DNA from 3 places in the Streptomyces sp. NPDC087420 genome. Region 1 is predicted to be linked to each of the others. Evidence: riboswitches for the same ligand, from Rfam matches in the RefSeq annotation. Region 1 holds a riboswitch; each other region holds the start of a gene.

Region 1 (4,274 bases):
CTCAATCGCCGGACGGGCTTGATTGTGCCCGCTGCGGGCCGGCTTTTTGTGCGCGGGTTGTTGCCGGGGGCCGGGCAGGGGTCGTGTCCTGCACTGCATGTTTTACGTCGCGTTCAGCACCTTGTATTGGTCAACGTTCGCCATGCGACACAAAACACGCTCTACGTTCCGGACACGACCCCTGCCCGTCCCCCTTCCAGGCCCGCGCCAAAACAACCTGGCCCACCCCGGGTCTTTAAGCCCGTCCGGCGTTTGAGGACATCAGTAGGCCGCGCCGCCCGCCGGGCGCGACGTCTACGTGAACGCCGGGCGCTCCGGGTCGAGCGTGGCGACGCCCTCCGAGGGCGAGGACGCCCGGGCGAAGCGCCGGCGGGGGATCCGGCCCGCCCGGAACGCCAACCGCCCCCCCGCCACCGCGTACCGCATCGCGGAAGCCATCAGCTCCGGCTCCCGCGCCCGCGTCACCGCAGACGCGAGCATCACCGCCGCACACCCCAGCTCCATCGCCAGCGAAGCGTCGGACGCCGTGCCCGCGCCCGCGTCCAGGATCACCGGGACGCTCGCGTGTTCCACGATCAGCTGGAAGTTGTGCGGGTTGCGGATGCCCAGGCCGGACCCGATGGGCGACCCCAACGGCATGATCGCCGCGCAGCCCACGTCCTCCAGCTTGCGGGCCAGCACGGGGTCGTCGTTCGTGTACGGCAGGACCGTGAAGCCGTCGTCTACCAGCGTCTCCGCCGCGTCGAGCAGCTCGATCGGGTCGGGCAGCAGCGTGCGCTCGTCCGCGACGACCTCCAGCTTGATCCAGTCCGTGCCCAGAGCCTCGCGGGCGAGCCGCGCGGTCAGGACCGCCTCCCCGGCGGTGAAGCACCCCGCCGTGTTGGGCAGGGCCCGGATCCCCAGGGATTCGAGGACGGACAGCACGGACCCCTGCACGGTGGGGTCGAGGCGCCGCATCGCGACGGTGGTGAGTTCGGTGCCCGACGCGATCAGGGACCTGCGCAGGACGTCGAGGCTCGGCGCACCCCCCGTACCCATGATCAGGCGGGAGTCGAAGACGGTGTCGCCGATGACAAGCCGGTCGTCGGCCATGGTCAGCCTCCCTGGACGGCGGTGAGGACTTCCACGCGGTCGCCGTCGCCCAGGAGGGTGCCGGACCAGCGGGAGCGCGGGACGACCGTCTCGTTGAGGGCCGCGGCGACACCCGAGGGCGCGGGGGTCAGCGTCGCGACCAGCACGTCGAGCGTGGTGCCCGCGCCGATCGCGCGCGGCTCGCCGTTCACGGAGATGGAGAGGGTCACGGAGACGTTCACGGTGTCGGTCATGCGAGCTGCTCCTGACGTACCGGGGCGGGGGAGAAGCGGCGGGGGGTGAAGGGGCGCGCGACCTCGGGGAGTTCGCCGGTGGTCAGCACGTCGGCCATCGCGTCCCCGGTGACGGGGGTGAGGAGGACCCCGTTGCGGAAGTGGCCGGTGGCCAGGTGGAGGCCGGGGAGGGCGGTGGGCCCGAGCAGGGGCGCGTTGTCGGGCGAGCCCGGTCGCAGTCCGGCGCGTGCCTCGGTGAAGGGCAGTTCGGTGATGCCCGGCACCAACTCGTGCGCGTCGCGGAGCAGTTCGTACACCCCGCCCGCCGTGACCGTGGTGTCCCAGCCCTGCTCCTCGCTGGTCGCGCCGACGACGAGTTCGCCGTTCTCGCGCGGCACGAGGTAGACGTGGCTGCCGCGTACGACGGCCCGTACGGACCTGGAAAGGAACGGCGCGTACGGCCGGGGCACCGTGAGCCGCAGCACCTGGCCCTTGACGGGCCGTACCGGCGGTATGACATCGGTCGGCAGACCCGCCAGCCTCCCGCTGAGGCTCCCGCCCGCCAGGACGGTCTGGTCCGCGGAGAGCGCACGGCCGTCGGCCAGGACGACGCCGGCCGCCCGGTCCCGTACAACCGTAAGACGGTTCGCGAACGAGCGGTGGAAGACCACCCCGGCCCGTTCGCAGGCCGTCACGAGCGCCGCCGCGAGCCGGCGGGGATCGATCTGGTGGTCGCCGTCGACCCGCAGGCCCCCGCGTACGCCGGGCGCGAGCATCGGCTCCAGCCGCCGGCACTCGCGTCCGGAGAGCCACTCCGAGGAGAGCCCGGAACGCTGCTGGAAGCCGTGCAGTTCGCGCAGGTGCGCGCGGTCGTCGGCGTCGAGGGCCACGGCGAGCGTGCCGCACGCGCGGTAGCCGGTGTCCTGGCCGCTCGCCGCTTCCAGTTCGGCGACGAAGGCGGGGTAGCGCGCGGCGGAGGCGAGGTTGAGCCCGAGCAGCGTCTCCTCGCCGTAGTGGAGTTCGGTGACGGCCGCGAGCATGCCCGCCGCGACCTGCGCGGCCCCGCCGCCCGGCTCGGGGTCGGCGACTGCGGTACGCAGGCCGCGCTGCGCGGCCCGCCAGGCCGTGACCAGGCCGATGATGCCGCCTCCGACGACCAGGACGTCGGAGGTGTGGGAGACGGTGGAGACGTCGGAATGGACGGTTTCGGGGTGCTGACCCGTATGAGACGACTGCATGGGCGTCCAGCCCCTCCCTTCGCCGGCATGACCCGGATCAGGTTCGTACGGTCGGAGGCCGTCAGCCTCCCTCTCAGCCCGGTGCGTCCGGGCTCCCGCGAGGTAGTGTCACCGGCCAGACTAACGCCCTGTCCCCCGCCCGGTAAGGGAGCAATCACCGTGGCCCGTTCGCTGGACGGTCTTGTCCTGGCCCCCGTCGCCGACCAGGCGCCGGGTCAGGTGGGTACCCGCACGCGCTTCACGTACGGCGAGCGGGGCGGCCGGATCTGGGCCGCCTACGAGGGCGGTGACGTGGAGCGGGGGTATCTGGTCGGGACCCGTGAGGGGGACCGGCTCGACTTCCGGTACGTACAGCTCAAGCGGGACGGCGGGACGTCCTCCGGGCACTGCGTCTCCCTGGTGGTGGACCTGCCGGACGGCAGGGTCCGGCTGGAGGAGACGTGGGAGTGGGAGTCGCGGGAGGGCAGCGGGACGAGTGTGGTGGAGCAGCTGCCGACTGACGTCCCGTCGGTTCTCTAAGGTGATCGGGTGAGCGAGCAGCGGAGACATCCGGAAGAGCGGAACGTCGTCATCGTCGGGGCCGGGATGGCGGGGGTGCAGACCGCGGTCGCCCTGCGCGAGGGCGGCTTCCGCGACCGGATCACGCTGATCGGCGCGGAGCCGCATCCGCCGTACGACCGGCCGCCGCTCTCCAAGGCGGTCCTGCTCGGCCAGGCGGACGGGTCGTCCTTCGACATCGACTTCTCCGCGCTCTCCGTCGAGCTGCGGCTCGGGCTCCCCGTGACCGGGCTGCGGCCGGACGTACGGGAAATCGACACGCCGGACGGTCCTGTGCCGTACGACGTGCTGGTCGTCGCGACCGGCGCGGAGCCGGTCAGGCTGCCAGGTACGGAGGACGTCCCCGGCGTCCATCTGCTGCGCACGCTGGACGACGCCGAGCGGCTGCGGCCCGTGCTGGCGCGGCAGGACGCGGTCGTGGTCGTGGGCGCGGGCTGGATCGGCGCGGAGTTCGCGACGGCGGCGCGGGAGGCGGGGTGCGCGGTGACGGTCGTGGAGGCGGCGGACCGGCCGTTGGCGGGGATTTTCCCGGCGGAGGTGGCCGCGCCGATGGCCGGGTGGTACGCGGAGAGCGGCGCCGAACTGCTGACGCACGCGCGCGTGGCGTCCGTCGAGCCCGGCGCGGTGGTCCTCGCGGACGGCCGGCGGCTGCCGGCGGGCGCGGTGGTCGTGGGCATCGGGGCGCGGCCCGCGACGGGCTGGCTGGCGGGCTCGGGCATGGAGCTGGGCCCGGACGGTTCCGTCACCGCGGACGAACGACTGAGGACGTCGCTGCCCGGCGTGTACGCGGTGGGCGACTGCGCGTCCTTCCCCTCGGCCCGGTACGGCGCGCGGCTCCTCGTCCACCACTGGGACAACGCGCTCCAGGGGCCCCGTACCGTCGCCGCCCGGATCATCGGCGAGACCGAGGGCGTCTACGACCCGGTGCCGTACTTCTGGTCGGAGCAGTTCGGCCGGTTCGTGCAGTACGCGGGCCACCACGCGTCCGCCGACACCCTGGTGTGGCGCGGCGACCCGGCGGAGGCTGCGTGGTCGGTGGCGTGGCTGCGGGAGGGCGTGCTGGTGGCCCTGCTGGCGGTGGGCCGCCCCCGGGACCTGGCCCAGGCGAGAAAACTGCTGGAAACCCCCGCCCACCTGGACCCCCACCGGGTGGCGGACCCCACGGTCCCCTTGA
Region 2 (4,274 bases), on a different contig from region 1:
GGGAGCTGACCTCCCGCCTCCACGAGAAGAAGGGCATCAAGGCCCCTCTCGTACCGCTGGCCGTCGGCGGCGCCGCGATGGTCGTCGCCGGGTACGTGCGCGGGGTCGAGGGTGCCTGGGTCGCGATGGCCCTGACCGCGCTCGCCGTCCTGGTGTGGCGGATGACCGAGGAGCCCGAGGGGTATCTGCGGGACGTCACGGCCGGGGTGTTCGCCGCGTTCTACGTCCCGTTCCTGGCCACCTTCGTCGCGCTGATGCTCACCGCGGACGACGGCGCCCGGCGGGTGCTGATGTTCCTGCTGCTGACGGTGGTCAGCGACACCGGCGCGTACGCCGTCGGCTGGCGCTTCGGCACCCACAAGCTCGCGCCGCGCATCAGCCCCGGGAAGACGCGGGAAGGGCTGCTCGGCGCGGTCGTCTTCGCGATGGTCGCGGGCGCGCTCTCCATGCAGTTCATGATCGATGACGGCGTCTGGTGGCAGGGTCTGCTGCTCGGCATCGCGGTCGCCGCCAGCGCCACCCTCGGTGACCTGGGCGAATCCATGATCAAGCGCGATCTCGGCATCAAGGACATGGGGACGCTGCTGCCGGGCCACGGCGGCATCATGGACCGGCTCGACTCCCTGCTGCCCACCGCGCCGGTGGTCTGGCTGCTGTTGGTGATCTTCGTCGGCTCGGGGTGAGCCGCACCGGTACTCTTGAAGGGCTCGCCACTCACCGGTGGCGAGCCCTTTTGGTCCCCGCGCCCGCGCGGGGCTGATCCCGTGAGGTCTCCCGGCACCGGCAACGTGGTGCCGCTCTTCCCCGTGGCACCGGGGATCGGGCCTCGCCGCACCGAGGAGACTTGCGTTCATGGCCCCGCCGACCCCCGGAGAACTCACTTTTGTCGCGCCCCGCGGAGCCAAGAAGCCGCCGCGGCACCTCGCCGACCTCACGCCCGCCGAGCGCCGTGAGGCCGTCGCCGCGATAGGCGAGAAGCCCTTCCGCGCCAAGCAGCTGTCCCAGCACTACTTCGCGCGCTACGTGCACGACCCCGAGCAGTGGACCGACATCCCCGCCGGGGCGCGGCAGAAGCTCGCGGCGGAGCTGCTGCCCGACCTGATGTCCGTCGTACGGCACATCTCCTGCGACGACGACACCACCCGCAAGACCCTGTGGCGCCTCCACGACGGCACGCTGGTCGAGTCCGTGCTCATGCGCTACCCGGACCGGGTCACCATGTGCATCTCGTCCCAGGCGGGCTGCGGGATGAACTGCCCCTTCTGCGCGACCGGCCAGGCCGGCCTCGACCGCAACCTGTCCACCGCCGAGATCGTGCACCAGATCGTCGACGGCATGCGCGCCCTGCGCGACGGCGACGTCCCCGGCGGTCCCGCGCGGCTCTCGAACATCGTCTTCATGGGCATGGGCGAGCCGCTCGCCAACTACAACCGGGTGGTCGGCGCGATCCGCCGGCTCACCGACCCCGAGCCCGACGGCCTCGGCATCTCGCAGCGCGGGATCACCGTCTCGACGGTCGGCCTGGTCCCGGCGATGCTGCGCTTCGCCGACGAGGGCTTCAAGTGCCGCCTCGCCGTCTCGCTGCACGCGCCGGACGACGAACTGCGCGACACCCTCGTACCGGTCAATACCCGCTGGAAGGTGCCGGAGGTGCTGGACGCGGCGTGGGAGTACGCGGCGAAGTCCGGCCGCCGGATCTCCATCGAGTACGCCATGATCCGGGACATCAACGACCAGGCGTGGCGGGGCGACCGGCTGGGCCGGCTGCTCAAGGGCAAGCGGGTGCACGTCAACCTGATCCCCCTCAACCCGACCCCGGGCTCCAAGTGGACGGCGTCGCGCCCCGAGGACGAGAAGGCCTTCGTGGAGGCGATCGCGCGGCACGGCGTGCCGGTGACCGTACGCGACACCCGCGGCCAGGAGATCGACGGAGCGTGCGGGCAGCTGGCCGCTACCGAACGCTGAGGGGCAGCTGTGTAATCTGGTCCTGAACAACAGATTTTCCGTACGGCACATATTCCGACAGGGGAGCGCCACAGCGCTGAGAGTGCGACACGGATCCGGCTCCACGAGCGGACACCGGTCGCAGACCCTCTGAACCTTGCCCAGGTCATTCTGGGTAGGAAGTTCGGACATCACTCAAGCTGTTGCGCCCTGCCCGGACACTCCGGGCAGGGCCGCGTCTTCTCCTGGAGTCCCCAGGAGGAAAACCAGTGAGTACCAAGCACGCCAGAAGAACAGCGGCCCTCGCGCTCGTCGCCGCGCTCGGGGTCTCGACCCTCGCCGCCTGCGGCGGGTCCGACAGTACGGGGTCGTCCGGCGACGGCGGCGGGACGAAGTCCAAGACCGTCACCCTCGTCAGCCACGACTCGTTCAACGCCTCTCCCGCCGTGCTCAAGGCGTTCACCAAGGAGACGGGCTACACCGTCAAGGTCCTCAAGAGCGGGGACGCCGGCGAGGCGCTCAACAAGGAGATCCTCACCAAGGGCTCCCCGCAGGGCGACGTCTTCTTCGGCGTGGACAACACCCTGCTCTCCCGCGCCCTCGACAACGGCCTGTTCACGCCGTACAAGGCGAAGGGACTCGACCGGGTCGCCGCCGACACCCAGCTGGACGCGGCGAAGAACCGGGTCACCCCGATCGACACCGGTGACATCTGCGTCAACTACGACAAGAAGTACTTCGCGGACAAGAAGCTCGCGCCGCCGCAGACGTTCGACGACCTGATCAAACCGCAGTACAAGAACCTGCTCGTCACCGAGAACGTGGCGACCTCCTCGCCGGGCCTCGGCTTCCTGCTCGGTACGGTCGCCCACGCCGGCGACTCCGGCTGGCAGGACTACTGGAAGAAGCTCAAGGCCAACGGCGTCCAGGTCGTGGACAGCTGGGAGCAGGCCTACAACGAGAGCTTCTCCGGATCCGCCGGCGGCAAGAAGGCCAACGGCGACCGCCCGCTCGTCGTCTCGTACGCCTCCAGCCCGCCCGCCGAGGTGCTGTACTCCGAGCCGCAGCCCAAGGTCGCGCCCACCGGCGTCGCCACCGGCACCTGCTTCCGCCAGATCGAGTTCGCGGGCCTGCTCGGCGGGGCGAAGAACGAGGCCGGCGGCAAGGCGCTGCTGGACTTCCTGATCAGCGGCCGGTTCCAGGCGGACATGCCGCTGAACATGTTCGTGAACCCCGTGGTCAAGGCCGTCCCCCTGCCCCCGCTGTTCACCGAGTTCGGCGCGACCGTCGACCAGCCGGAGACGGTGGCGCCCGACAAGATCGCCGCCAACCGGGAGCAGTGGATCCAGACGTGGACCTCACTCGTAGTGAAGTAGCCCGCGAGCCGGACCGCCGGGCCGTACGGGCACATGCCGTACGGCTCGGCCTGATGGCCCTGCCCGTCGTGTTCTTCGCGGTCTTCTTCGCCTATCCCGTCACGGCGATCGTGGGCCGGGGGCTGCGGACCGGCGGGGTCTGGCAGTTCGGCCGCGTCGGTGACGTGCTGAGCCGCCCCGACATCCTCGGCGTCCTGTGGTTCACCACCTGGCAGGCCCTCGCCTCCACGGCGCTCACCCTGGTCGTCGCCCTGCCCGGCGCGTACGTCTTCGCGCGCTTCGACTTCCCCGGCAAACAGCTGCTCCGGGCCGTCGTCACCGTGCCGTTCGTCCTGCCGACCGTCGTCGTCGGCACGGCCTTCCTCGCCCTGCTCGGGCGCGGCGGACTCCTCGACGAACTGTGGGGCGTCCGGCTCGACACGACCGTCTGGGCGATCCTCCTCGCGCACGTCTTCTTCAACTACGCGGTGGTCGTACGGACCGTCGGCGGCCTGTGGTCCCAGCTCGACCCGCGCCAGGAGGAAGCCGCGCGAGTGCTCGGCGCGAGCCGCCTCGCGGCGTGGTGGCGGGTGACCCTGCCCGCCCTCGGGCCCGCCGTCGCGGCCGCCGCCCTCATGGTCTTCCTCTTCACCTTCACCTCCTTCGGTGTCGTGCAGATCCTCGGCGGTCCCGCCTACTCCACGCTGGAGGTGGAGATCTACCGGCAGACCGCGCAACTCCTGGACCTGCCCACGGCCGCCGTGCTGACCCTCGTCCAGTTCGCCGCCGTCGGCGCGATCCTGGCGGTGCACGCCTGGACGGTACGGCGGCGGGAGACCGCGCTGCGCCTGGTCGACCCCGCGCTGACGGCGCGCCGCCCGAAGGGGCCGGGGCAGTGGACGCTGCTCCTCTGCGTACTCGGTGTGGTCCTCGTCCTGATCCTGCTCCCGCTCGGGGTGCTGGTCGAGCGCTCCT
Region 3 (4,274 bases), on a different contig from region 1:
GAACGGCTCCGTCAGAGAGCCGGCCACGGTCGAGGAGGACGACGGCGCGGGCGCGGGGTTCGCGGCGGTCATCACCGTCCTGGTCCCCGTCCTCGGCGGCACCGCGGCGCTGATCTTCCTGCTCGTCGGCTATCTCCTCAAGGCACTGACCCCGGCGCCCGCCTTCGCCAACTCCCTGATCGCGGTGGGCTGGTTCTTCGGCGCGGTCACCGTGCTCGGGATCCTGGGCGCGGCGGTCGGCCTGCTCATCACGGCCGTACGCAACGGGGCCACCCAGGTCCCCGCCGTCGAGGAGTCCGGCGGGGAGCTGCCGGACGAGGTCGCACGGGCCAGGGAGGCCTGGCGCCACGCCCTCCTGGAGCGCGGCATCCTGCCCTTCCTGCGCAGGGCCCTCGCCGACCCGAGCGCGGGCCGGGCGGCGCCGGCACCGCCCCGTACGGTGGGCCACCTGCCCAAGATCGGCTACAGCCACCCCGGCTTCTCCAGCCCTGACGAGGGCTCAGCGGCCCACCAGCGCCCCACGTTCAGCAGCCCGGACTTCACCAGCCCCGACTTCGGCGGCCCGGAACACCAGCCCGAATAGCGGTGGGTTTCGCGGAGGCGGGCCGGCCGGGACTGGTGGCCTGGCGGGCCCCCCTCCGCTGAGGCGGCCGGGTCAGCCGGCCGACCTGCCGCCCGTCTCCGCCAGCGGCAGATAGACCCGGTTGCCGGCCGCCGCGAACTCCTTCGACTTCTCCACCATGCCCGCTTCGATCTCCTCGGGCACCAGGTCACCGCCGTGCTGGCGCCTGATGTCCTGCGAGATCTTCATCGAGCAGAACTTCGGCCCGCACATCGAGCAGAAATGCGCGGTCTTCGCCGGCTCGGCCGGCAGTGTCTCGTCGTGGAACGCGCGCGCCGTGTCCGGGTCGAGGGCCAGGTTGAACTGGTCCTCCCACCGGAACTCGAACCGCGCGTCCGACAGCGCGTCGTCCCACTCCTGCGCCCCCGCGTGCCCCTTGGCGAGGTCCGCCGCGTGCGCCGCGATCTTGTAGGTGATCACACCCGTCTTCACGTCGTCGCGGTTCGGCAGTCCCAGGTGCTCCTTGGGCGTGACGTAGCAGAGCATCGCCGTGCCCCACCAGGCGATCATCGCCGCGCCGATGCCCGAGGTGATGTGGTCGTACGCGGGCGCCACATCGGTCGTCAGCGGGCCGAGCGTGTAGAACGGCGCCTCCTCGCAGATCTCCTGCTGGAGGTCGATGTTCTCCTTGATCTTGTGCATCGGGACGTGCCCGGGGCCCTCGATCATGGTCTGTACGTGGTGGCGCTTGGCGATCGTGTTCAGCTCGCCCAGCGTCCGCAGCTCGGCGAACTGCGCCTCGTCGTTGGCGTCCGCGATGGACCCGGGCCGCAGGCCGTCACCGAGGGAGTACGTCACGTCGTACGCGGCGAGGATGTCGCAGAGCTCCTCGAAGTTCTCGTACAGGAACGACTCCTTGTGGTGCGCCAGGCACCACGCCGCCATGATCGAGCCGCCGCGCGAGACGATGCCGGTCTTGCGGCGGGCGGTCAGCGGCACGTACCGCAGCAGCACTCCGGCGTGGACCGTCATGTAGTCGACGCCCTGCTCGGCCTGCTCGATGACGGTGTCCTTGTAGATGTCCCAGGTCAGCTCCTCGGCCTTGCCGTCGACCTTCTCCAGCGCCTGGTAGAGCGGCACCGTGCCGATGGGCACGGGGGAGTTGCGCAGCACCCACTCCCGGGTGGTGTGGATGTTGCGGCCGGTCGAGAGGTCCATGACCGTGTCCGCGCCCCACTTGGTGGCCCACGTCATCTTGTCCACCTCCTCCTCGATGGAGGAGGTGACCGCGGAGTTGCCGATGTTGGCGTTGACCTTCACCAGGAACCGCTTGCCGATGATCATCGGCTCGATCTCCGGGTGATTGACGTTCGCCGGCAGTACGGCCCGGCCCGCGGCGATCTCGTCGCGGACGACCTCGGGCGCGACGTTCTCCCGGATCGCGACGTACTCCATCTCCGGAGTGACATCGCCACGGCGTGCGTACGCGAGCTGCGTCACCGCCTGCCCGTCCCGGCCCCGCCGGGGCTGGCGCGGCCGGCCCGGGAACACGGCGTCGAGGTTCCGCAGCCCCCCGCGCGGCGAGGTGTGCTTGAGCCCGTCGTCCTCGGGGCGGACCGGGCGGCCCGCGTACTCCTCGGTGTCACCGCGCCCGATGATCCAGTTCTCCCGCAGCGGCGCGAGCCCGCGGCGGACATCCGTCTCGATCGTGGGGTCGGTGTACGGCCCCGACGTGTCGTACAGCGTCACGTCCTTGCCGTTGGTGAGATGCACCTGACGGACGGGCACCTGGAGGTCGGGGCGCGAGCCCTGGACGTATCCCTTGTGCCAGCCGATGGACCTCTCGGTCCCGTTCTGATCCACGGCCCCGCCCGGATTCCCCGATTCGCCCGGGGAATCCGATTCCGAGGCAGGCGTGTGTGCGTCCTGAACGGTCATGAGACCTACTCCCTACGCCGGCATTACCCGGTAACAGGTTCGGCGGTCGGCGCAGCGATGGGAGTCCAGGGGGATGTCCCCGGGACTACACAGTCAACGCCCTCTCAGCCCGGTGCTCCGAGCTCCCGCGTGTGCAAAGGTGTGACCACGCTAGCCCCACCACCGGCGTGCTGAACAGAGGGCCTCCGGCTTCTTGCAATGATCTGCGGGTGACCTCATCCCAGCAGAGCCACGAAACGCACGGCCACACGCACAGCCACGGGCCTGCCGAGCCGGTCTCCCAGCACCTCCGCAAAGTCATCGCGGCGGTGCTGATCCCGTTCGCCGCGGCCGTGGTCGTGGGCCTGGTCGTCCTGTGGCCCGGCGGCGCGCCCGCCCATGAGCGCTCGGGGGTCGGGTTCGACCGGCAGACCGAGCAGGGCCAGGTGGTGAAGCTCCAGCCGGTGGACTGCAAGGACGTGAACGCCTCCCAAATCCCGTCGACCGGCGACACCTCGACACCCGGGGGGCGGGAGGCGGAACAGACGGAGACCGGGCAGTGCAAGAAGGCCACGGTCGAGGTCACCAGCGGCAAGGAGAAGGGCCGTACCTTCATCGAGGTCGTCCAGCCGGACGCGCCACGGCAGTTTCACGTGAAACAGGGCGTGGTACTGGCGTACGCGCCCGACGCTCCCCACGACCTCCAGTACTCGGTCACCGATGTCGACCGCCACCTCCCCATGGCCCTGCTCGCCGGGATCTTCGCCCTCGCGGTGGTCGTGGTGGGGCGGCTGCGCGGGCTCATGGCGCTGATCGCCCTCGCGGTCTCCTTCGGAGTGCTGACGCTCTTCATCCTGCCCGCCGTGCTGCAAGGCTCGAACCCGCTGGTCGTCGCGGTGGTCGGAGCCAGCGCGATCATGCTCATCGCGCTCTACATGTGCCATGGCCTGACGGCCAGAACCTCGGTCGCGGTCATCGGCACGCTGGTCTCCCTGATGCTGATCGGACTGCTGGGCTCGATCTTCATCGGCTGGGCGAGCCTGACCGGCAACACCGACGACAGCACCGGCCTGATCCACGGGCTGTATCCGCACATCGACATGAGCGGTCTGCTGCTGGCCGGCGTGATCATCGGTTCGCTCGGTGTCCTCGACGACGTGACGGTGACCCAGACCTCGGCGGTCTGGGAACTGCACGCCGCGGATCCGTCGATGGGACCGCGCGCCCTCTACCGGGCGGGAATCCGCATCGGCCGCGACCACATCGCGTCCGTGGTCAACACGCTCGTGCTGGCCTACGCGGGAGCGGCGCTGCCGCTGCTGCTGCTCTTCTCCATCGCGCAGTCCGGGGTGGGAACGGTCGCCAACAGCGAGCTGGTGGCGGAGGAGATCGTACGGACCCTGGTCGGATCGATCGGCCTGGTCGCGTCCGTGCCGGTGACCACCGCCCTGGCGGCGCTGGTGGTGTCCGCGGACCGGTCGGGGGCTCTCGGGCGGGAGACGGCACCCATGGTGCCGGGGCAGGGCACGGCGGTGCGCCCGCACGGCAGCAGGGGCCGCCGCCGCAGGAAGTGACGGCGCCGGCCTGTATGAGGAAATGACGGCGTGCGGAATGACCGCGTGCGTGAGGAAGTGATCGCGCGAGGAGGCGACCGCGCCAGGCCGCCTCAGCCCGCGTTCTCCTCCGCCAGGATGCGGCCGAGCGCCTCCTCCAGGTTGCCCTCGAAATCACCGAGCGTGCGCTCCTGGCCGAGCGGGACCAGCCGGTCCGTACGGTCCAGGAAGGCCACGACCGG

The links. Region 1 has a riboswitch for thiamine pyrophosphate ahead of thiO (glycine oxidase ThiO). Riboswitches for the same ligand answer to the same signal wherever they lie in the genome.
Region 2: linked by a shared signal. The riboswitch ahead of ACIO1C_RS28450 (thiamine ABC transporter substrate binding subunit) and the one ahead of thiO (glycine oxidase ThiO) in region 1 are both predicted to bind thiamine pyrophosphate.
Region 3: linked by a shared signal. The riboswitch ahead of thiC (phosphomethylpyrimidine synthase ThiC) and the one ahead of thiO (glycine oxidase ThiO) in region 1 are both predicted to bind thiamine pyrophosphate.

What each region holds. Positions count from the first base shown of each region.
Region 1 covers NZ_JBIUXU010000004.1:231,077-235,350, reverse strand. The annotation lists gene ACIO1C_RS09675 (thiazole synthase) at 295-1,092, opposite strand; gene thiS (sulfur carrier protein ThiS) at 1,095-1,325, opposite strand; gene thiO (glycine oxidase ThiO) at 1,322-2,542, opposite strand; TPP riboswitch at 2,540-2,651, opposite strand; gene ACIO1C_RS09660 (hypothetical protein) at 2,702-3,061, shown strand; gene ACIO1C_RS09655 (NAD(P)/FAD-dependent oxidoreductase) at 3,128-4,274, shown strand, end outside.
Region 2 covers NZ_JBIUXU010000014.1:189,899-194,172, forward strand. The annotation lists gene ACIO1C_RS28440 (phosphatidate cytidylyltransferase) at 1-683, shown strand, start outside; gene rlmN (23S rRNA (adenine(2503)-C(2))-methyltransferase RlmN) at 853-1,965, shown strand; TPP riboswitch at 2,015-2,144, shown strand; gene ACIO1C_RS28450 (thiamine ABC transporter substrate binding subunit) at 2,214-3,320, shown strand; gene ACIO1C_RS28455 (ABC transporter permease) at 3,374-4,274, shown strand, end outside.
Region 3 covers NZ_JBIUXU010000002.1:256,426-260,699, forward strand. The annotation lists gene ACIO1C_RS04600 (hypothetical protein) at 1-583, shown strand, start outside; gene thiC (phosphomethylpyrimidine synthase ThiC) at 656-2,500, opposite strand; TPP riboswitch at 2,493-2,639, opposite strand; gene ACIO1C_RS04610 (YibE/F family protein) at 2,710-4,053, shown strand; gene ACIO1C_RS04615 (SsgA family sporulation/cell division regulator) at 4,146-4,274, opposite strand, start outside.